DNA from 3 places in the Rhodoferax sp. EU05-FHT12H12 genome. Region 2 is predicted to be linked to each of the others. Evidence: predicted binding sites of a transcription regulator. Region 2 holds the regulator's gene; each other region holds the start of a gene.
The links. Region 2 encodes NrdR, which represses ribonucleotide reductase genes. Its sites were predicted from a motif close to CACNANATNTNGTG; they were not measured.
Positions count from the first base shown of each region.

Region 1 (7,828 bases), on a different contig from region 2:
TTGGGGACTTGCCACTGCCCATGCAATCCAAGCTTTTACGGGCCATCCAGGAACGCAGTGTGCGTCCCTTGGGCGCACTGCAAGAAGAGTTGGTGGATGTGCGCATCGTCAGCGCCACCCACAAGGACTTGGCAGCAGAGGTGCAGGCCGGACGCTTCCGGCAGGACTTGTACTACCGCCTCAACGTCATCGATATCTATATTCCTCCTCTGCGTGAACGCTGCGAAGACCTGCCCGCCTTGTGTCGGGCCCTGCTGATCCGGATTGCCGCAGAGTCCGGTCTGCCTGCCCCACAGCTGTCAGCACGGGCCATGGCGCAAATCTGCACGCTTCCTTTGCCGGGCAACGTCCGCGAGCTGGAGAACGTTTTGCATCGCGCCATGGCACTTTCGGACGATGCGGTACTGGAACTCGACACCCACGCCCTGAGCACACAGCCCCAGCCGTTGCATTACGACCAGGAAACCACCCGGCCTGCGGACATCGTCGCGAGCTTCGCGCCCCCTCCGCCGGTGGCCATGAGCGCGGAAGACCCCATTCCGAGTGATTTGCAGGTGCACCTGGACCGGATTGAACGTGACATCCTGGTTCGCACCCTGCGAGAAACCCGCTTCAACCGCACGTCGGCAGCCCATCGTCTCGGCATCAGCCTGCGGCAGATCCGCTACAGGATGGCACGCCTGCAGATTGACGCACCCAACGCCTCGGACGACTCCGCCGATGCCTGAAGACAGTCCGTCCCTGTGGCTCAAGGGCTGGTACCGTTTCGCCCACGTCTGTGCCTCCCCCAACTTTGGCCCGCGCCCGCGTGGGGCCTTGATTGACCTGGTCGTCCTCCACTCGATCAGCCTGCCTCCCGGCCAGTACGGCACACCACACGTTGCAGAACTGTTCACCAACCGGCTGGACTGGAACGCACACCCGTATTTCAAGTCGATTGAAGGTTTGCAGGTGTCTGCCCACTTTTTCATCACCCGGCAGGGCGATCTCTGGCAGTTCGTGAGTTGCGAAGACCGCGCATGGCATGCGGGGGTCTCTGCCTACCGCGGCAGAAGCAACTGCAATGACGACTCCATCGGCATAGAACTGGAGGGGCTAGAGGGCGATACCTTCACCCCGGCGCAGTACGAAACACTGCAGTCCCTGATTCCCGCCATGGCGCACCACTACCCGCTGCGCCACGTAGCAGGGCATGAACACATTGCCCCAGGACGCAAGGAGGACCCGGGCCCCGGCTTTAGGTGGGATGTTTTGCGTGACAGCCTGGGACTCCCCGCGAGTTACTACCCCCACACCACAGCTGGGGGCCACACCTGAAAATATTTTTTCAGGCATTTCCCCGGCCCATGCGCACCCAGCGAGGTGACGTGCAGTCCCCCAAGACGCTGATTTGACGGGCCTTTGCAGGCCAAATCCTGCGCAAGCGCGCACCAATCTTGGCGCGGCCCGTCCAAAGCCCCATTTCACGGGCGCCTTGCCGACCCGCATTGCGGTGTTCCAAGCAGCAAGACATCCACGTCGGCGCAGGAAGCGCCCAATAGCAGCCTGTACACTACAGGTAGTGGCTTGTCTCCACCCAAGACCCCAGATATAGTGTGTGCTGTTAATTCAAACCACTGCCCCACTGCGACAAAAAAGGGGCTGTTCATGCTCCGCGACAAGCCCCAAAAATACCGATTTAGACGAGGAAATCATGGAATCTGCTTCTACTGCAACCCCCACGCCATCCAGCACGCTGCTGACCGCCCATAGCAGCGGCAATACAGAAACCGGCATGGTGAACACCCTGACCCACTACCAGATCATTCGCCGCAATGGCGCAGTGGTTCCTTTTGAGCCCAATAAGATTGCCGTTGCGATGATGAAGGCCTTTTTGGCCGTGCACGGCACCCAGGGAGCGGCCTCGGCCAGCGTGCGTGAGACTGTGGACGGTTTGACGCAGCAGGTGATTCGCGCGCTGATGCGCTCACGCCCCGGCGGCGGCACCTTCCATATTGAAGATGTGCAAGACCAAGTGGAACTGGGGCTCATGCGTGGTGGCCACCACGAGATTGCCCGCGCCTACGTGCTCTACCGCGAGCGCCGCACCCAGGAGCGCGCCAAACAGGTAGCCCAAACTACCCCAGCCATGCCCACCATCCATGTTTTGGAGGCTGGTCAGCGCGTGGCCTTGGACCTGGCGCAACTGCAGTCGCGCATCGAAACCGCCTGCGCTGGACTGGGTGCCGACGTAAAACCGGACCCCATCGTGGCGGAAACCATGCGCAATTTGTATGACGGCGTTCCCATGGACGAGGTGTACAAGGCATCCATCCTGGCGGCCCGCACGCTGATCGAAAAAGACCCGGATTACACCTACGCCACGGCGCGCTTGCTGTTCCACACAATTTCCCGCGAAGTGCTGGGACGCGATGTGGCCCAGGCGGACATGCAGGAAGCCTATGCGGATTACTTTCCCGGCTTTATCAAGCGCGGCGTGGATGCCGACTTGCTGGACGAAAAACTGCTGCAATTCGATCTGAAACGCCTGGGCGCAGCTCTCAAGTCCAGCCGTGACATGCAATTCGACTACCTCGGTTTGCAGACCTTGTATGACCGCTACTTCCTGCATGAAGGCAAAACCCGCATTGAGCTTCCCCAAGCCTTCTTCATGCGCGTGGCGATGGGCTTGTCGCTGAACGAAATTGACCGCGAAACACGTGCGATCGAGTTTTATGAAGTGCTGTCCAGCTTCGACTTCATGTCCAGCACCCCCACGCTGTTCAACAGCGGCACACTGCGCTCACAGCTCTCCAGCTGCTACCTGACCACGGTGCCCGATGACCTGGATGGCATCTACGAGTCCATCAAGGAAAACGCCCTGTTGTCCAAATTTGCCGGCGGCTTGGGCAATGACTGGACCCGTGTACGCGCGCTGGGCTCCCACATCAAGGGCACCAACGGTGAATCCCAAGGTGTGGTGCCTTTCCTGAAGGTGGTGAACGATACCGCCGTGGCCGTAAACCAGGGCGGCAAACGCAAGGGTGCGGTGTGCACGTACCTTGAAACATGGCACTTGGACATTGAGGAGTTTCTGGAGCTGCGTAAAAACACTGGCGATGACCGCCGCCGCACGCACGACATGAACACCGCCAACTGGATCCCCGATCTGTTCATGCGTCGCGTCATGGAAAAAGGCACCTGGACATTGTTCTCGCCATCGAACGTTCCGGACTTGCACGACCTGTTTGGCTCCGCGTTTGAAAAAGCCTATGTCGCCTACGAAGAGAAGGCAGCCCGCGGCGAAATCAAACCCTCGCGCACGGTGCAGGCCAGCGATCTCTGGCGCAAGATGCTCACGATGCTGTTCGAAACCGGCCACCCCTGGATCACATTCAAGGACGCCTGCAACGTACGCTCTCCTCAGCAACACGCGGGCGTGGTGCACTCCTCCAATCTGTGTACAGAGATCACACTGAACACCAGCGACACAGAGACTGCGGTGTGCAATTTGGGCTCGGTCAACCTGAGCCAGCACTTGAAAGATGGTGCACTGGACCACGACAAACTCAAGCGCACCATCGCCACGGCCATGCGCATGCTGGACAATGTGATCGACATCAACTACTACGCAGTCAAGAAGGCGCGTGATTCGAACCTGCGCCACCGCCCTGTGGGCCTGGGCGTCATGGCTTTCCAGGACAGCCTGTACGCACTGCGCATCCCTTACGCCAGCGACGCTGCCGTGCAGTTTGCTGACGAGTCCATGGAAGCCATCAGCTACTACGCCTACTGGGCATCCACCGAGTTGGCGCGCGAACGCGGCAAGTACTCCAGCTTCAAGGGTTCGCTGTGGGACAAGGGCATCCTGCCACCCGACACCCTGGACATGCTGGCCCAAGCCCGTGGCGGCTATGTAGAAGTGGACCGCTCCGCCACCCTGGACTGGGATGCATTGCGCCAAAAGATTGCCCAGGACGGCATGCGCAACTCCAACTGCGTTGCGATTGCACCTACTGCCACCATCTCCAACATCATTGGGGTGGACGCATCCATCGAACCCTGCTTCGGCAATTTGTCGGTCAAGTCCAATCTGTCTGGCGAGTTCACGGTCATCAACAGCTATCTGGTGCGTGACCTCAAGGCCCTGGGCCTGTGGGACGACGTCATGGTGATGGACCTGAAACACTTTGATGGTTCGCTGAGCCCGATCGACCGCGTGCCCCAAGAGATCAAGCAACTCTATGCCACGGCCTTTGAAGTGGAAACGCGCTGGCTGGTGGAAGCCGCAGCACGTCGCCAGAAATGGATTGACCAGGCGCAGTCGCTGAACATCTACATGGCCGGCGCCTCGGGCAAGAAGCTCGACGAAACCTACAAACTTGCGTGGTTGCGCGGTCTGAAAACGACCTACTACCTCCGCACCATGTCTGCGACTCACGCGGAGAAATCTACGGTGACTGCGGGGCGCATGAATGCAGTGTCATCCGGTAACGATGCACAAGGCTCGACCAAGATGTCCAGCGCGTTGGAAGCTGCTGCAGCCGCTGCGAATGCGCAAATGGAACTGGCCAGCAATGCAGCCACTGACATCAAGTTCTGCGGCGTGGACGACCCCACCTGCGAGTCCTGCCAGTAAGAGAGAGGTGCATCGCGAACCTCACTGCGATGCAATAGAGCAACACAAATGGGCAGCGAAATGCATGACTTCTTTTCATTTCATTTCGCTGCTCTCATAATCCGCTGATTGGAATCATCTATGTTGACCTGGGACGAAGAAGTCAAGCCCACATCGCCGAATAACTTTGCGCGCAACCCGTCTGAACAGCTGTCGGTTGCGCAGGCACCAGTCACCCCTGCTCCCTTGCAAACACCCGCAGCCGTAGCTGCAATCATGCAGACCGGAACCCCACGCCGCATGCGCGCGGACGACAAGCGCATCATCAACGGCCAAACCGATGTGAACCAGCTGGTTCCCTTCAAGTACAAGTGGGCGTGGGAAAAGTATTTGGCCACTTGCGCCAACCACTGGATGCCGCAAGAAGTCAACATGACGCGCGACATCGCTTTGTGGAAAGATCCGAATGGACTGACCGAAGACGAGCGCCGTATTGTTAAGCGCAACCTCGGCTTCTTTGTGACGGCAGACTCTCTGGCCGCGAACAACATCGTGCTGGGCACCTACCGCCACATCACAGCCCCGGAGTGCCGCCAATTTTTGCTGCGCCAAGCCTTTGAAGAAGCGATTCATACCCACGCCTACCAGTACATCGTGGAGTCATTGGGCCTGGATGAGAGCGAGATCTTCAATGCCTACAACGAAGTCCAGTCCATCCGTGACAAAGACGAGTTCCTGATCCCGTTTATCGCGGCCATCATGGACCCCAACTTCCACACCGGCACCGCAGAAACCGACCAGACGCTGCTCAAGTCGCTGATCGTTTTTGCCTGCCTGATGGAAGGCCTGTTCTTCTATGTGGGCTTCACACAAATCCTCGCACTGGGCCGCCAGAACAAGATGACCGGTGCTGCAGAACAGTACCAATACATCCTGCGTGACGAGTCCATGCACTGCAACTTCGGCATCGACCTGATCAACCAGTTGAAGCTCGAAAACCCACACCTGTGGACGCCCGAATTCAAGGCAGAGATCAAGGGCCTGTTCGAGAAAGCGGTGGAGTTGGAATACCGGTATGCCGAAGACACCATGCCACGCGGTGTGCTGGGCATGAATGCCTCCATGTTCAAAGGCTACTTGCGCTACATCGCCAACCGCCGTGCCACCCAGATTGGTTTGGAACCGCTGTTCCCGAATGAGGAAAACCCCTTCCCGTGGATGAGCGAAATGATTGATCTGAAGAAGGAGCGTAACTTCTTCGAGACCCGCGTGATCGAGTACCAATCGGGCGGCGCCCTCTCTTGGGATTGAAGCGCTGATTATGTTTTCCAGAACTTCACACCTCCAGCACCGCGGCCCAGACCGCGGACTGGGGGCGTGTCACCGCGTTCATGCTGCTGGGACTCCGCCCAACAGCATGGATCACTTCTTGCACCCAACTGGCAAGAAGTGCTCTTTGTAAATTGATCAAGGAGAAAATCATGGCAACTGCAAAAAAACCGGCCGCAAAAAAGGCCGCTCCCGCAAAGAAAGCTGCTCCCGCTAAAAAAGTAGCAGCAAAGAAGGCAGCTCCTGCTAAGAAAGCCGCTCCCGCCAAAAAGGTAGCAGCGAAGAAGGCAGCTCCCGCTAAGAAAGCCGCTCCCGCCAAAAAGGTAGCAGCGAAGAAGGCAGCTCCCGCCAAGAAAGCCGCTCCCGCCAAAAAGGTAGCAGCGAAGAAGGCAGCTCCCGCCAAGAAAGCCGCTCCTGCCAAAAAGGCCGCTGCGAAAAAGGCCCCGGCAAAGAAAGCTGCTGTTGCCAAAAAACCTGCAGCGAAGAAGCCCGTAGCCAAAAAGGCAGCGAAGAAGCCCGCTGCGAAGAAAGCCGCGAAAGCACCCGCTGCCAAAGCTGCCCCAGCAGCCCCTGCGGCGCAAACCACGCTGAATCCGCAAGCGGCTTGGCCGTTTCCGACCTCCAGCAAGCCCTAAGCGTTTACGCCCCAGGCTCCAAAGCCCGACACCGCAAGGTTTCGGGCTTTTTTCATGGCGAGATCACGGATAGAAGGTCAACAGACGGTACCCCGATATACGCTCGGTATTGCTCCCGGGCTTGACGGTGATGGGGAGCGCCGTGGTGATTTCGGCGCCAGCGTCCAAGGTATCTTTGCCGGCCCCCAGCTCGGAAGCCAGCAACACACGGCGTACCACAGCCTGGTCTTGCAAATCGGTCAGCGTCAATTCCAAAGCCGGCACGGCCAAGGCGATCGCCGCAGTACTTTTCAAGGTGAAGTTCAGGCGGTACACATCAGTCCGCACTTTGGTAAACGAGGAGCTGTCGATCACGATGGACTCAATCTGTCGCACCGGCAGTACCTCGCAATCCAGCCAGATGCACATTGCCAGCACAGCCTCTCTGGCGCTTGGCTCCGTCGCGGCGATGCGATCCCGCTCATGGACCACCACTTGCACGGCCAGCACCCCGATCAATACCAAGGCGACCAAGGACAAAAGCACCCGTACGCCCGTGCTCTGCCAAGCGCTGGTGCCCCGCGCCTGCCGCATGAACGACAGCTTGGGCGTGTCTGCCGACTCTACCGTTTTAACCTGCACTTGCGCATACCGCGGCTCGGCAAGCGGCTCTGCTTTGGCATGCTCTTGCACGGCATCCTCTGGCACATCCACTTCATCGCGCGCATGGCCGGGCCGCAGATCCAACAAGGCATCCAGACTTGGTTCGGGCTCCGGCGGGTGAGCGTAAGTGTCGAGAGCAATCTCTGCCGCGACGACCTCGTCCTGTACGTCCACCGCATTCAAGGCATCCAAGGCATCCTGCGCGAAGTCGGCCTCCGCTGCAGGCGGTATAGCCTCTTGCTGCTCGGCGGCAAATCGGAGAGAAGATTTCCAGTCGTTGCCAGCCTGCCCCGCCGACACGGCGTCGTGTGCAGCCGGTTCAGACTGCTGCTCCGGGTCAGTGTAGAGATGGGCGTTGGCGTCGAAGACTTCGTCGCATTGCCCACAACGCACCCAACCATCCGAAATGCGCAACTGGTCTGGCACGACCTTGAACATCGTGGCGCAGGCAGGACATTGGGTAATCAGGCTCATCGCGTCACATTGTAGAGCCGAGGTCGCCGCTGTCAGAGGGTGGCGGTCATCAGAATCCAGCCGTCTTCTTCATCCGCAACCGACAGCGTGCAATAGGGGGCATAGGCGGTGATCAGCTCGTCGGCCTGACGCGCCAGAATGCCGGCCAGCA
Region 1 covers NZ_JBYTDI010000002.1:639,386-647,213, reverse strand. The annotation lists gene AC3WS7_RS07840 (sigma-54-dependent transcriptional regulator) at 1-728, shown strand, start outside; gene ampD (1,6-anhydro-N-acetylmuramyl-L-alanine amidase AmpD) at 721-1,317, shown strand; gene AC3WS7_RS07830 (ribonucleoside-diphosphate reductase subunit alpha) at 1,694-4,618, shown strand; gene AC3WS7_RS07825 (ribonucleotide-diphosphate reductase subunit beta) at 4,739-5,908, shown strand; gene AC3WS7_RS07820 (histone H1-like DNA-binding protein) at 6,079-6,561, shown strand; gene AC3WS7_RS07815 (zinc-ribbon and DUF3426 domain-containing protein) at 6,625-7,677, opposite strand; gene prmA (50S ribosomal protein L11 methyltransferase) at 7,710-7,828, opposite strand, start outside.
Region 1: a site for NrdR is predicted at 1,583-1,596, ahead of AC3WS7_RS07830 (ribonucleoside-diphosphate reductase subunit alpha). Genes of this name have one in related genera too.

Region 2 (7,828 bases):
GAAACGCAATCCATTCGGAGTTTCGTCTTCACGACTACCTCGAAGCCAATTGAGCCTTGCTTGAGCAGCCGCATCGGTGCCGCCGAAAGCGGTTGTTTTAAACGTGTCTGAAAGTGAAGTCCAATTGAAAGCCACCCCAGTGGAGTTGCCTTCGTTCGTAACGATGACCCTAGACGCTGCCGCTGTATCGGTTAACTTGGTGTGGGCCGCCCAATGGTAATAGGTCCTGTCCAATGTGCCATCCGTTTTGGTACGGATGTCAAACGATCCGTCTGACTTAATGATGAACGTAAGCAATTCTCCGTGTCCGTCGTCACCATCAAAACTGGCAAGATACTTCAAGCTGCCTGTTTGAATTTGCGCATTGGCCACTGCCGGCGCGGTGTTGGATGCGCTCACGATAGCGCTAAATGCAGACCGGAGTGCTTTTTCTAGTTCGCTGGGTCGAATGGCCAAGAAGTAATTGTCTGGGAGGCCATCGGGACCTGACGTTCCGTCTAATTTCTTGACATCCCAGTTGGCTTTGTCAGCTGTGGGTTTCTGAAAATAGACTTTTGGAACTACTACGGGATTTTTAACATCCTCATTTTTGCTAAAGCCACCCCATTTCGCGGCATACCAAAGAGGGTCTTCCAATTGGCCAGCCGCCGTAGCATCAAATTCGTATTCAGCGCGCGTTTCTATATCAACCACGTTGCACTGGTCACATCCGCCGGATGCATTTACCGTACCCGCTGGCAATGCAGTCCCATCGGCTCGGGTAACCACTATATTCGTTGTATCGTTGTAAGAAAAGTTCTCAATGCCAGAGTGGAAGTGCACGCCATCCTTCTTTGAACCGGAAATGGTGTAACCAAAGCCCTGTCCAGTGACAGTTGCTTCTGAAAACACATCTGTGTAGACATACAGTTTTGATCCGACTACTTGGTAGCGCAGTATCCCCGATACATCTTGGTCGTAGTCACCGCCTTGCTCCGAGTCTTCCCAAATCACCAAAAACTTGCCCTCTGTAGCGGTAGGTTGGCCGATGACGCGGAAGTCCACAAGGGTACCTGATCCTACCGATGTTCCTTTGTCCAGTATGTACGAGGGCTGGATTACAATTTTTTTGCCCGAGCCGTCTGGGTTGGGTACTTCAATACGCGGTTTACCCGGTGATAAAGCCACAGAGAAACTCTTGACTTTGAACGCGTCGGCATTTGCCGCAACTTGGGCTGCTGTCGGTGTCCGCACTGGATTGGTTCGCGCCCAATAGGCGGCACCAGCCAATGCATACGAACCAAAGTAACCAGGCGCATCCGGGCACAGGCCACTTACATCCGCTAGGTCAGTGATTCCCTTGCCTGTGCAGGTTCGGTTATTGACTGCTCCGCTATTTCCAATAAACCAGTTCTTCCCGCGAATGCCTTCGTCATTTCCAATCACGTTAATGTAAGCAGCAAGCTGTGGAGCACCTGGCAGGGTTTCAAAGGGAGTCCATTGGGAGCGGTCTTTGTTGTCGTAAGACGTAACACTGGCGTTGAAATTGATTGCGTTGACAGCACGACATTGGCCCTGCCCAAATGTACTCTCTATGGTCGCACCCCGGGTGAATGGATCAACCCAAGCGGGTTTCGGTAACCCCATGGCTTCATCCTTGGAGCCCGAGTGTGTGTAGTCATAGGAGCCAGAGGCCGATAGCCCGCCCAGGTAGCGCAAGGACTCTACAAACATCGTGCCCATCGGGTTACCCCAACTCGTGCATTTGTTGTCTGACAGACCCGTAATTTGGTAGGTGCAGTCGCCATCCCCCTTGTAAGAGCCTTTGTCTATGCCACCACCCTCGGTGTAAGCGTAGCCGTAGATACGTAGCTTGTTCAGTGTGTAAACGATCCCTTGTGTCGCGGTAAATGTCCCGTTGGTGTTGTAGTTCACCTCGTTTCGGAATGAGGCTACGTTGCTACGTAAAACCCCGCCGCTGATGTTTTTTGCAAACGAACCTGTAAACAAACCAAATTCGGCGAGTTGGTCTTCTCCATATTCATGCAAAAGCCCAATTGGCTTGAAATTTGATTGCGGGTATTGCTTGCAGTTCTCTGTACCGAGCAAGCCTACATTGCATACAGATACACGAACGATGAAATCTGGCCCGCTCCCAGATACCACTACCCCCTGGGCGGACTTGCTGGGGTTCTTGGACCCAGCACTCAGCCCTGTAACCGTTGCGTTATTGCCGTTACCTGTTTCGTCCTTATTTGTAGCCTCATCCTGCCAATAACACTGAAAACGCTCATTCGCATTCCAAAGTTGGTAGTCACCGCGTGCAACCCGCATGATGGGTGGGTTGGTGTTGGTATGGGAGAAGCGATTTGCTGCTGCATCACTGGCAAAATTGGTGATATTCCCTACGTTATTGCCAAGTGTTGTATTGCAAATGGTGGCTGAAGTTTGGGTAAGGTTGAAAACCCTCCATTTCTGAATTTCAGTCCCACTTGGTGTGGTGAATCCATCGTCCCGTACGACCATGGTGAACCACCCAGATGCCGAGTTGATCTCGATGGCCACACCCTGCATGTATTGGTTTAAGTTGTCAGTGTTTGCCACCCTCACCTGGTCGCCCACCTGAACCGTAAACGTGGTGGTGTAGGTTACAGAATGGGTGACGCAGTGGTAACTGGCGGGCTTATTCGGATTGGGTTCTGCTAGCCCTGTATCTGGGTTGGTGATATCTGGATAAAAAGCATCCACTTTGGTGGAGCAGAGCTGAGAAATTGCAGCAGCCGGTGGGGTGCCTGTTCCATTGCTGTGTTTTTTATCGTCAGCGAGTAAGTATTGATTCCTGCGCTTTGCAGCTGTGGTGTTGTTGTTGGAAATTAACGATGAGGGGGCCAATTCATCATCAAATGGTGTAAGTTTGGCTAGGTCGCCCCCCTTGTAGTATTTGGCAAAAGAGTGTGCATCCGTTGGGAGATTCGCGCGTTCCAGCACCGTCAGTCCGGTATTGGGGGCCGTGTAGTTCTGATCGGTGGAGCGGTATCCCCCGTACAAAACCTTGCGCACAATGTCCATGCGCGTCATGGTGGCCCAGTTCAAGAAGTTACCACTCCAGTTGCCATTGCAATACTTTGTTGAAGAGATTGCAGTAGGTTCGAAACGGTTAGTAGTGCCGCTGTAGCTATAGCACTTGTAGGGATCGAAATAACCGTAATAATCAAAGGTGTGACGGTACGTAGTTTCGGGAATACCATCACCAGTTAGGTCCGAGAACTCATCATAAGCGCGATAAAACAACTGATGGTCTTTCGACATATTCAGCATGATCATCGGTCGCGGGGTTGAGGTGACGATGTTCGGGGGGATCGCCGGTGTCAATTGAGCCCATGTTGCGACTTGGCCTGTAAACAGACTCAACCCCACAATAAGTTTGACAAACAAGGTTTTCATATACAGCTTCCTTACCGCAAAAACGGGCGGAAATAACTTTGCATTACTACTTCAGTATTCACGTCGGCACCAAATCCACGTGCTGTGACTCGAACCACTTTGTCATCACCGCGTGAGAGATATTCCATGATGTATTCGGGTTGCCGTGCAACGCCGCTCAAGCGCGCTACACCAGTGAAGGTGCCTAAAGGTACTGATCCATCGAAAGTGCAGTTCGTACCTACGCCTGCTGCATCACTTGGTTTGGCGCTTACCGGTCCTGCAGGATCACCTTCCCATCGACCATTCTTGTCATTCGTAGTCGGCCACCATGGTTCTGGGTTGACTACGGGGTCTGCCGTGTAATTGCTGGAATCGTAATAACTCAACTCATATCGGCACTGGCCCCGCGGACAATTGGTGTCAAAGTTGGGGGCACGCAAGGCGCCTGTGAGCGGCCGGTCATCATTGCGAGGGCATAGTGCCGTAGGCAGCCGTGTGGAAATCGTTAGCATCAGGTCGCGCTCGGCATCTCGCAAAGCTGCTTCCGCCGCTTGCCGGGCAACCTCGTAATCCAGCTGGTTGCGGGTAAGTTTTTCACCCACAGTGGCATGCCGAATTCCCAATGTTCCCAAGATGGTGATCACAAGCAAAAACATCAGCACCATGGGCAGTGCAATGCCATCTGAGTTGGCGCGAATAGAACGCATGGGGTTGGAAGAGCGCATCAATACACTCCGTTGAGGTTGTTGCGGATGGCAAAAACCCGCTCAAAGCGTTTGAAGATGGTGCGGTCGGCAGCATCGTAGGCCACAGCATTTCCACGGCAATCGTTATAGGTACGGTTCACACCCACTGCGTCTTGGGTGCGAGAGTTTTCCATCGTACGGGTCAAAATGCAGACATGAACTGCCGTGACCCGCTGCCATCCGGTTTTACCACCTGCAATGGGCAAGGCAGATACCTCTGCAGCAGTGTGGTAAGTCTCTGGCGACAAACTGCCGGTGCCGTTGTGCACGCCGTAACGGAACACCATGTCTGCCAGCCCTTCGAACATGGGTTGGTAGACGCCGTCCTCTGGGTTTCTGCCATTCCCGTTGCAACCCAAGCTCATGGTGGCGACTGCGCGCTCTGTCGTGCCAGGTCCTTGCACGGTGTAGTTATTGGCGACCAATCCAAAGCGGTTGGAGATATAGCGCGGGCGTCCGGCGGCGACTTGAGCAGTATTATTTGCATCATTTTCTACGTCTTGTCGCAGGCAGTCAAAACCGCTTGAGAATGTGGTGGTCGAGTCCAACTCCGGGATACCAAAATAATTAATCACCACGGAGTCAGGGGTATTGGCCACGGCGGCCGGGCAGGTTCCGGTAACGGGGTTAAATCGTGCGCCATCGCAGCCAAAGAGCCCTTGGTTGTAGGCGACTACCGCTGGATTCTTGGTATTGCTAAATCCGCCCATCAGATTGGTGCTGCCTGTGCCGTTGGACATGATGGCAGGGTAGTACCCGGCCATTTGCAGTTCCCGGCCGACCATGTCCAAAACCAGCTTTGCGTTTTCATTGACGATAGATACGCTGGACATTGCCGTTGATGTGCTTCTGGCAGCAAGATAGGCGGTGGCCGCAGCTAAACCAATGGCCAAGCTGATCACCAGGCTCACCATCAGCTCGACCAAGGTCAAGCCGGCTTGTTGGGCCCTCAACTGGGGATGCATACGCACGTGGCTCATGGAATTAACTCCAGGTTGGCGCAACGGACTCCAACCAAGGCTGCGGCGGTTCCCACCGCCGCAGGGCAGCAGTTGCGTGCGGCTACACCCGTAGTGGCCGCGGTGCAAATAGCTGGCGATTGCAAAACACCCGCATCCACATTGTCTTTGTCATACCAAGCCACGGTCACCAAGAACCGAAGGTCAACCCCTTTAGTGCCAGTGGGAACCACAAACCCGGTGGCTCCAGGCAGCTGTTGGTCGAGATCCCTTCGCCAAACCAGCAAATCGTAAGTTGCCAATTCCGCCGCATCGCAGGTCGTTGTGTCGCAGTCCTTGGCGGGGTCAAAGTAGGTGGCACTGGCTTCGATGGCTGCGCGCTCTGCCGCGTAGGTCCGTGTGTAGTTGTAGGCGGTGGCCAATGCGCCAGAGTTGGCGCGAATGCGGTCGGCCAAACTGGCAATATTGGAGGACAGGGCGCTGCGAATCCAGCTCGACTGTTCATACTTGAGCGCTGCCGTTTGCATACCGAGCATGCCAAGCAATCCGATGGACAGTACCAGAATGGCAACTAAGGCTTCGATTAATCCAGCGCCTTGCTGGGTTCTCATGGACATGCACTAACTCCTGCATATTGCTTGACGGTTACGCGTCCCGACGAGCTGATACAGATCGATCGGTAGTGGGGGCTACTTACAGATTCTGGCTCGTATGAAAGTGTGAAATTGCTCTGACCTGAGTTCGTCAAGCCTCTGGATTCAAATGTCAGTCGGCGAAGGCTGTCGCTCGACTCGAGCTTGAAGTTGCTGTCTCCGGTCTGCCGCACGGCAATCAAAGTTGATCCATTGGTGGTCGGGTTGTTTTGCGCGGTTGAGCAGGTGGGGTTGGCAAAAATAATCCAACCGTTTTGCCAATTCTTATTGCCCACCGCGGCACAGGTCGGCGTTCCGCCGGTCAAAGCATTTGCGGTATTGATAGAAGTACAAATAGCTACGCAACTATTTCTTGTAATTGCCTCTGTTCGGGCACGTGCCACGTCATTGGCAAAGTCCGACGTAATGCTCCCCACTTGGCTACGTACCTGCATTTCGCGCAGACTGGGCACGCCAAGGGCCAAAATAATGGCCAAAATGGCAACCGTGACCAGCAACTCAATCAGTGTGACGCCAGTTGCGTAGCCTGTGCCTGGTGTGCCGGCAATTGCGTGGGGCGGTAAATGGAGACTTGGGACGGACATGCCCAGAGTATAGAAATTGTGTGCGGCAGTTGAGTGCCCGGTTATCGCTGGTGCGATACCACTAGTCCCATCGGTTTTGGGACTCTGGTGGAGCTACCGACTCACCTCATCCACCAGCGTCTTGAATTCGTCAATGTCCTCAAAACTCCGGTACACGCTGGCAAATCGAACATAGGCCACTTTGTCCAGCTTCTTGAGTTCGCGCATTACCAGCTCGCCGATGCGGGTGGACTGGACTTCGCGCAGGCCCAGATTGAGGAGTTTTTCTTCGATGCGCTCGATGGCGCTGTCGATTTGCTCGGTGCTTACCGGCCGTTTGCGCAGGGCCAGGTTCATGGAGGCGAGCAGCTTGGCGCGTTCGTACTCGATGCGACGGCCGTCTTTCTTGACGATGGCAGGGAAGTTGACGTCCGGGCGCTCGTAGGTGGTGAAGCGTTTTTCGCACGATCCGCACTGGCGGCGGCGGCGGATAAAGTCCCCGTCTTCCGAAATCCGGGTCTCCACGACTTGGGTTTCAGAGTGGCTGCAGAAGGGACATTTCATGGTGTGTACGGGCTAATTTTATGCCAAATTGAACTCTAGCCTGCATGGAATAAGCGCGAGCAGCTATCAAAATAGTAGCTGTTCGCGCTGTCCATTGTGCTTAGCGGTACACAGGGAAACGTGATGTCAGCGCATGCACCTTGGCGCGCACGGCCGCGATGTTGGCCTCGTCGCGTGGGTTGTCCAGCACGTCGGCAATCAGGTTGGCCGTGGCGCGGGCTTCCTCGTCCTTGAAGCCACGGGTGGTCATGGCGGGGGTGCCGATGCGCACGCCGCTGGTGACCATAGGCTTCTCGGGGTCGTTGGGGATCGCGTTTTTGTTGATGGTCATGTGGGCGGCGCCCAGCACAGCCTCGGCTTCCTTGCCGGTAATGCCCTTGGAGCGCAGGTCCACCAGCATCACGTGGCTGTCGGTGCCGCCGCTGACGATGCGCAGGCCGCGGGCGGTCAGCGTTTCGGCCACGATCTTGGCATTGCGCGCCACTTGCTGCTGGTAAGTCTTGAACTCTGGCGCCATGGCTTCTTTGAACGCAACTGCTTTGGCGGCAATCACGTGCATCAGCGGGCCGCCTTGCAGGCCAGGGAAGATGGCGCTGTTGATGGCTTTCTCGTGCTCGGCCTTCATCAGGATGATGCCACCGCGGGGGCCGCGCAGGCTCTTGTGGGTGGTGGAGGTCACCACGTCGGCGTGGGGCACGGGGTTGGGGTACACACCAGCGGCGATCAAACCTGCGTAGTGGGCCATGTCCACCATGAAGATGGCCCCGATTTCCTTGGCAATCTTGGCAAAACGTTCAAAGTCAATGGTCAGGGAGTAAGCGGATGCACCGGCAATGATCAGCTTGGGCTTGGTCTCGCGCGCCTTGCGCTCCATGGCTTCGTAGTCGATGGCTTCGTTGGCGTCCAGGCCGTAGCTCACCACGTTGAACCATTTGCCA
Region 2 covers NZ_JBYTDI010000001.1:118,682-126,509, forward strand. The annotation lists gene AC3WS7_RS00550 (pilus assembly protein) at 1-3,423, opposite strand, end outside; gene AC3WS7_RS00555 (pilus assembly PilX family protein) at 3,435-4,130, opposite strand; gene AC3WS7_RS00560 (PilW family protein) at 4,130-5,131, opposite strand; gene pilV (type IV pilus modification protein PilV) at 5,128-5,721, opposite strand; gene AC3WS7_RS00570 (GspH/FimT family pseudopilin) at 5,718-6,347, opposite strand; gene nrdR (transcriptional regulator NrdR) at 6,441-6,890, opposite strand; gene glyA (serine hydroxymethyltransferase) at 6,991-7,828, opposite strand, start outside.

Region 3 (7,828 bases), on a different contig from region 2:
GCGCTCAGAATTTGCCAATCTCCCGGCATGGGTTCCTGCACCGTCACGGTCACGGCCTCCTTCTTGGCATTCTTCAGCACCAGTTGGTAGGCGCTCTCGAACACATAGTTGTACTTGCCGGTACCGCTGAGCTTCTTGAAGTCGGTCTGCTTTTTGTCGGCCGTCACGTCAAACGCGTCACCCAGCTTGAGGCGGACCTTTTCGTTTTTCGGTGTGTGGTCGATGCGGTCTTCACCGATGAATTGGGCGTTGCCCGCACTGTCTTTTTTGTACACCCGCACCACACCTTTGGGCAGGGGCATGCCCAAACGGGCGCTTTCCTTGTTGTCAAACTCCACGAACACGGCCACCTTCATCTTTTGGCCCAGGTCGCCGGCTGCCCCTTGGTAATAGTAGTCATTGCCTTGCAGCAGCAGCTCTTTGCGCGCAGGCACACCGCTGGCCGACATCAGGGCCACCTGCTTGGTCTGGTTCTCGGCAATGGTGGTGGGGCGATCCAGGGTGTAGAGGTGGTATTCAAACAAGGCTTCTTCGGCCATGCGCGATTCGGCCTTGGCTGCCATGGGTGCGGCCATCAGCACCGGGCGGCCACGCTGCAACTCGGGCTGCACCTGGTTGACATCGCCCGCCACCAGTTGCAGCTTCGCATTGCGGTAGGTGGCGCCACTGGTGTTGGTGAGCGTGACCCAGCCGGACATGTCGAGCTTGTCGTCCGCCGCGTTGAGCTCCACCACATAGTCGGCCTTCCAGCCCAGGCCGGAGGTCAGGTAGCTCAGTTCCACGTCTTGCTGGGCGGTGCCCTTGTTATCCAGTGCCATCACGAGTGTGGGGCGGTCGCGCAAGTTGGCTGGCACATCGCCAAACACCAGGCGGCCGGGGATTCCGGTTTCGATGCGCTGGCCGATCTTGAGCACCACGCCGTTGTTGGCGGAGAGCACGGTGGCCACCTCGGTGGTTTCCACCCCGGTGGCCGGGTTGGTGCGCACCACGTTCACGGTCTGGCCCACGTACTTCTCCAGCATCTTCTGGGGGGTGAGCAAATCAAAGTCGAAGTTCTGCTCCAACACGCTGAACGCGCCCGGTGCACTCACGCTGCGCAGCAGCGCGGTTTCGGGACGCATGCGGGCGCTCACATCACGAAAAGCAAGCGCTGACTTGCCGCCACTGAGCGACACCCGGCGCTGGTCTTTCACCAAGGCCAGGTTGTCGTTGTAAATGGTGACGGCCACCTCTTGCTGGTCCGCCAGCGTGCTGCGCTGCTCGGTGGACTGGGCCAACGCGGACTGGGCCAGCACCGTGAGCGCAGCCAAAGCAAAGGGAGCGGAAATAGAGCGCATAGAGAAACTTTCTGCAAAAAGGTAGGCAACCGGCGCACCCCAAGTGCACCAGCGGCGGGGCCCATGCAGCATAGCCGCCTGCGCCCCGCCCCCACGCAACGTCCGGACACCACGCGGCGCCGACCCTGTTGCAGAGTGTTACGCAGCGTCACCTGGCAGCAACCATGATGCTATTTATTTGATAGCTGGTAGCGCAATAACCACGGTCTCCATAGGCATATTTGTGCTTCAGGACCGATCCATCAACCCGGCAGGCGGTGTGGCGACGTGTCGTGTCGCGCCTGGCAGGCGGCAGCAAAGGGGCGGCATCCAGGCGGCCTTGTTCCCATGCGGCCGCCGTCAACGTCCTGCGCAACGACTTGCAACCTGCACCCGCGGTCAACAGAGCAATCTGTGCGCGCGCGACAGCGTGTTGGAGCCTTCCCACCGCATGAACCTGGTATGGCACTTTGTGCCGATATCGGAAGACCCAAAACACCACAAAACCACCAGACACCCATGCGGACCTTTGTCTTAAATCAAACTACAGGTAGTGTCTCAAGGCTATCGTGCACACCATAGGTAGTGTTTACGATCAACAATCACGCTGGAGCCCCCTTGCACAATCCCCCTACTTCCTTACCGCGCTCGGTCATCAAGCGGGGCGGCCAAAGCGCAGCTTTTGACGCAGCCAAGATCCACTCGGCCTTGGTGCGTGCGGGTGCGGCAAGCGGCGAATTTGGTGACGACGAAGCAAGCTTGCTGTGCGCCCAGGTGGGCAAGGTGCTGATTCACCGCTTCCATGGGCTGGCGCCCGCCATTGAACAAATCCAGGACGTGGTGGAACACACCCTGATTGCCGCCAACCACTTGGCCACGGCGCGCACCTACATTGCCTACCGCGAGCGCCACGCCACCCTGCGTGCCGACCACCAGACATTGGTGAATGTAGAGTCGTCTATCAACGAATACCTCACGCGTGCCGACTGGCGCGTGAACGCCAACGCCAACCAGGGCTACTCGCTGGGCGGGCTGATCCTGAACGTGGCGGGCAAGGTCACGGCCAACTACTGGCTGTCGCACGTCTACACGCCCGAGATCGGCGAGGCGCACCGCAACGGCGACATCCACATCCACGACCTCGACATGCTCAGCGGCTACTGCGCGGGCTGGTCGCTGCGCACGCTGCTGCACGAGGGGCTGAATGGCGTGCCGGGCAAAGTGGAGTCGGGGCCGCCCAAACACATGAGCTCAGCCGTGGGGCAGATCGTGAACTTTCTGGGCACGCTGCAAAACGAGTGGGCGGGTGCGCAGGCGTTCTCGTCGTTCGACACCTACATGGCCCCGTTTGTGCGCATTGATGCCATGGACTACGCCGCCGTGCGCCAGTGCATCCAGGAGCTGGTCTACAACCTGAACGTGCCCTCGCGCTGGGGCACGCAGACGCCGTTCACCAACCTCACCTTCGATTGGACCTGCCCCGAGGACCTGCGCGAGCAGGTGCCCGTGATCGCTGGCAAAGAGATGCCCTTCGCGTACGGCGACCTGCAGGTGGAGATGGACCTCATCAACCGCGCCTACATCGATGTAATGACCACGGGCGACGCCAAGGGTCGCGTGTTCACCTTCCCCATCCCCACCTACAACATCACCAAGGATTTCCCGTGGGAGAGCGAGAACGCGCAGCTGCTGTTTGAGATGACGGCCAAGTACGGCCTGCCGTACTTCCAGAACTTCATCAACTCCGAGCTGGAGCCGAACATGGTGCGCTCCATGTGCTGCCGCCTGCAGCTCGATTTGCGAGAGTTGCTCAAGCGTGGCAACGGCCTGTTCGGCAGCGCCGAGCAGACCGGCAGCCTGGGTGTGGTCACGGTCAACTGCGCGCGCCTGGGGTATCTGTACCGCGGCGACGAGCCAGCCTTGCTGGCCGCACTGGACCGACTGCTGGAACTGGGCAAACAAAGCCTGGAGACCAAACGCAAGCTCATCCAGCGCCTGATGGACCAGGGCCTGTTCCCCTACACCAAGCGTTACCTGGGCACGCTGCGCAACCACTTCAGCACGCTGGGCGTCAATGGCATCAACGAGATGGTGCGCAACTTCAGCGCCGACCTCTACGACATCGCAGCCCCGCAAGGCCTGGCCCTGGCCCTGCGGCTGTTGGACCACGTGCGTGCACGCATCGTCGACTTTCAGGAAGAAACCGGCCACCTGTACAACCTGGAGGCCACACCGGCCGAAGGCACCACCTACCGATTTGCCAAGGAAGATGCCAAGCGCTGGCCGGACATCCTGCAGGCCGGCAGCACTGAACGGCCCTACTACACCAACTCGTCGCAACTGCCCGTGGGCTTTACCGACGATCCGTTTGAGGCACTGCAGCGCCAGGAGGAGCTGCAGTCCAAGTACACCGGCGGTACTGTGCTGCACCTGTACATGGGTGAACGCCTATCCAGCGGCGACGCCTGTCGTGCGCTGGTCCAACGCGCATTGACCCGTTTTCGCCTGCCCTACATCACGGTCACACCCACCTTCTCGATCTGCCCCACACACGGCTACCTGGCGGGCGAACACCCGTTTTGCCCGGTGTGCGACACCGAGCGGCTACTGGCCAAACGCGAAAAATTAGCAGCCTAATTGGCATGTAGCCCCCGCCAAATATGCGCGAGTAGCTACCAAATTTATAGCAAATTCAACCACTAAAGGAGTATTACATGAACCACAGCACCACTGAATCTACCCCTCTGTCCGCTGCCGTGCAGCTCACCGACGCCGAGCGCCAACCCTGCGAGGTGTGGACCCGCGTCATGGGCTACCACCGCCCGGTGGCCAGCTTCAACATCGGCAAACAGGGCGAGCACCAGGAGCGCCAGTTCTTTGCCGAACAGCGCTGTGCGGGCTGAAACCTCCGCGCGCGATGCGATAGCGGCTGCCCGCGCGGGCACCGGCCTTCGGGTGGGTGGCCTGACCCGGCTGACCACCATTGACTTTCCGGGGCGTCTGGCGGCGGTGGTCTTTTGTCAGGGCTGCCCCTGGCGCTGCAGCTACTGCCACAACCCCGAACTGCTGGATGCCAACGCCCCCACCCCGTGGGACTGGGCGCAGGTGCTGGCTTTTTTGCACACCCGCCGGGGACTGCTCGACGGTGTGGTGTTCTCCGGCGGCGAGCCCACCTTGCAAACCGCACTACCCGAAGCGCTGCAGGCGGTGCGCGCGTTGGGCTTTGCAACCGCCCTGCACACCGGGGGCATGTACCCAGAGCGCCTGGCGGCCGTATTGCCCCAGCTGGATTGGGTGGGCCTGGACATCAAGGCTCCCCTGCACTGCCACGACGCGCTCACCGGCACCCCTGGCAGTGGTGCGCGCGCCCGGGAATCACTGCGCCTGCTATTGGCCAGCAACACAGGCCTCGAATGCCGGACGACATGGCATTCCGGCCTGTTTGCCGAGAATCAACTGCTTGCGCTCGCCGACGAATTGGTGGAATGCGGAGTGCAACACTGGGTTTTGCAGGCACATCGCTCGCCGCTCGGTGAATCGGCTGAGATTTCGCTGCCATTGCAACGAACTCTGTCGGGAAAATTCCAAAGTTTTCGTTTTCGCTGAGGTTACGGTTACCCGCACCGCTGTGCGTTCCAGCGCATCAAAATGCCGTGGCAGCACAGGCATTGATAAAAATCAAAATCATTCTCATTTAGAACGATTCAAATACCCAACCTGGGGCGATGCACCACATCGCAACCGAGAGTCACCCGCATCCACGATGTCGGCTCGAATCATCTTCTAAATGTCGAAAGTAAGCGCACCATGAAAACGAAACTGCTTTGCCTCGTACTCACCGGCTTGGCCCTCGCCGCCCCTCTGAGCCAGGCCGCCGAGACCCCGATTGGAAAACACCAGATCGTCAGCGGCATGGAGATTGGTGCGGTCTACCTGCAGCCGGTCAAGATGGAGCCGGACGGCATGATGAAACGGGTGGAAGAGTCCGATATCCACCTCGAAGCAGACATCCACGCCACCAAGAAAAACACCAACGGCTTTGCCGAAGGCGACTGGATGCCCAACCTGGTCATCAAATTTGAAATCACCAAGGTGGGTAGCAATTTCAAGGTCGAGGGCGACCTGATGCCCATGGTGGCCAGCGACGGCCCCCATTACGGTGACAACGTCAAGCTCGACGGCCCGGGCAAGTACAAGCTCAAGTTCACGGTGCAGCCGCCGTCGGCCAACGCCCACGGTCATTTCGGCCGCCATGTGGACAAGGAAACCGGCGTGGCCCCCTGGTTCAAGGCCTTCGACCTGAACTACGATTTCACTTTTGCCGGTACCGGTAAAAAAGGCGGCTACTAAGCCCTTGCCGCGTTGGGACTGACCATGCACAAACGACTCGCCCTGGCTGCGCTGGCCTGTCTGTGGATGCTGCCGCTGAGCGGCGCGCAGGCTGCAGACGAATTGCCGACCTTTCGCTTGGAGTGCAACAACGGCGTGTTCAAGCCGCAAAAGCTGGTTGTCCCGGCGGGCAAGAAAATCAAGATCGAGATTTTCAACACCGGCACCGAGGCCATCGAGTTCGAGAGCCTGCAGTTGCGCAAGGAAAAGGCGCTGAACCCGGGCGGTTCGTCCTTTGTTGTGATTTTTCCGCTGGAGCCAGGGGAATACAAGTTCTTCGACGACTTCCACATCCAGACCGGTCAAGGAAGCATTGTTGCCAAGTAAGCCATGCAGAACTTCAGCCAGATACTGTTCGTGATGTGGCGGGAAACCGTCGAGGCCATGCTGGTGGTGGGCATCTTGCATGCCTGGCTGTCGCACAACCCGCAGGGCAAGCCCGGCTTGAAATACCTGTGGCTGGGGGTGCTGGCGGGCTTGGGCGGCGCCTTCCTGCTGGGTTTGGGTATTGACGCGGTGAATGCCGTGCTGTCCGACGAAGGCCAGGAATACTTCCAGGCCGGTTTGCTGCTGGCGGCGGCGGGCCTCATTGTGCAAATGGTGTTCTGGATGCGTCGCCACGGGCAAAGCATGCGCCGGGACCTGGAGCAGTCGCTGGGGCACAGTACACAGCAGCAAAACTGGTGGGGCGTGTTTTCGCTGGCCGCGATTGCCGTCACCCGCGAGGGCAGCGAGGCGGTGCTGTTTTTGAGCAGCCTGGCCACGGGCGTCAATGGTCTGGGCGCCCCGTCTTTCTGGCTGGCGCTGGGCCTGGGTGTGGTGCTGGCTGCCGGCACTTTTTACCTGCTGCAACTGGGCGGCAAATACATTTCCTGGCGTGCGTTTTTCAAAGGCACGGAGATCATGTTGCTGCTGCTGGGCGGAGCCTTGCTGGTGGCGGGTGTGGACCGGCTGATTGGCGTGCAACTGGTGCCGGCCCTGGTGTCGCAGCTGTGGGACAGCTCGGGCGTGCTCGATGACGGCACCGTTTTGGGGGGCGTGGTGTCGGCCTTCACCGGCTACCGGGCGCGGCCCTCGCTGATGATTTTTCTGGTGTTTTGTCTGTATTGGGGTGGTGTGCAATGGATATCGCGGCCAACGCGCCAGCAACAAGCGCGCGCCTGAACGCGCTGAGCGTCGCTGCCGGCGACTGGCTGCGCCGACACGGGCGCTGGATTCGCGCCACCCAATGGGTGGTGGTGCTGTTTTATGGCACGCTGATCATCGTACCGGCGCTGTTGCCGCTGCCCGATGAAACAGCCCACGTATTCACCCACCTCACGGTGTTTGCCCAGTTCGTGTTCTGGGGCATCTGGTGGCCCTTCGTGCTGCTGAGCATGGTGCTCATGGGGCGGGTCTGGTGCGGCGTCTTGTGCCCCGAAGGATCCTTGTCGGAATGGGCCAGCCGCAAGGGGCGCAACCACGCCATACCGCACTGGATGCGCTGGGGCGGCTGGCCTTTCGTCGCCTTTGTGGGCACCACCGTCTACGGCCAGATGGTCAGTGTCTACCAGTACCCCAAGGCAGTGTTGCTGGTGCTGGGGGGCTCCACGGTGGCGGCCATTGCCATTGGTTATGTGTATGGCCGTGAAAAGCGGGTGTGGTGCAAGTACCTGTGTCCGGTCAGCGGAGTCTTTGGCCTGCTGAGCAAGTTGTCACCCCTGCATTTCAAGGTGGATGCGGCCGCCTGGCGCGCGTCCTACACCCCGCAAGGTGGGCGCACCATCCGCATCCAGCCGGTCAACTGCGCCCCGCTGGTGGCCATGCGCAAAATGGAAGGTGCCAGCGACTGCCACATGTGCGGGCGTTGCAGCGGCCACCGCGACGCCATCGCACTGACCGTGCGCTCGCCCAACACCGAAGTGGTGGCGCTGGGCGAACAGCTGGCCAATGGCTGGCAAACCCTGTTGATTCTGGTGGGCCTGCTGGGCATTGCCATCGGCGCTTTCCAGTGGACGGTGAACCCGCACTTTGGTGCGGCCAAGCAGTGGCTGGCGGAGTGGCTGATGGCGCGCGACATCTGGTGGCCCTTCGCCGAAAACGCGCCCTGGTGGCTGCTGACGAACTACCCCGCACAGCGCGAC
Region 3 covers NZ_JBYTDI010000003.1:294,118-301,945, reverse strand. The annotation lists gene AC3WS7_RS10825 (DUF4139 domain-containing protein) at 1-1,337, opposite strand, end outside; gene AC3WS7_RS10820 (ribonucleoside triphosphate reductase) at 1,935-3,953, shown strand; gene nrdD (anaerobic ribonucleoside-triphosphate reductase) at 4,031-4,219, shown strand; gene AC3WS7_RS10810 (anaerobic ribonucleoside-triphosphate reductase activating protein) at 4,239-4,922, shown strand; gene AC3WS7_RS10805 (iron transporter) at 5,124-5,666, shown strand; gene AC3WS7_RS10800 (cupredoxin domain-containing protein) at 5,691-6,032, shown strand; gene AC3WS7_RS10795 (FTR1 family iron permease) at 6,036-6,869, shown strand; gene AC3WS7_RS10790 (4Fe-4S binding protein) at 6,899-7,828, shown strand, end outside.
Region 3: a site for NrdR is predicted at 1,891-1,904, ahead of AC3WS7_RS10820 (ribonucleoside triphosphate reductase). Genes of this name have one in related genera too.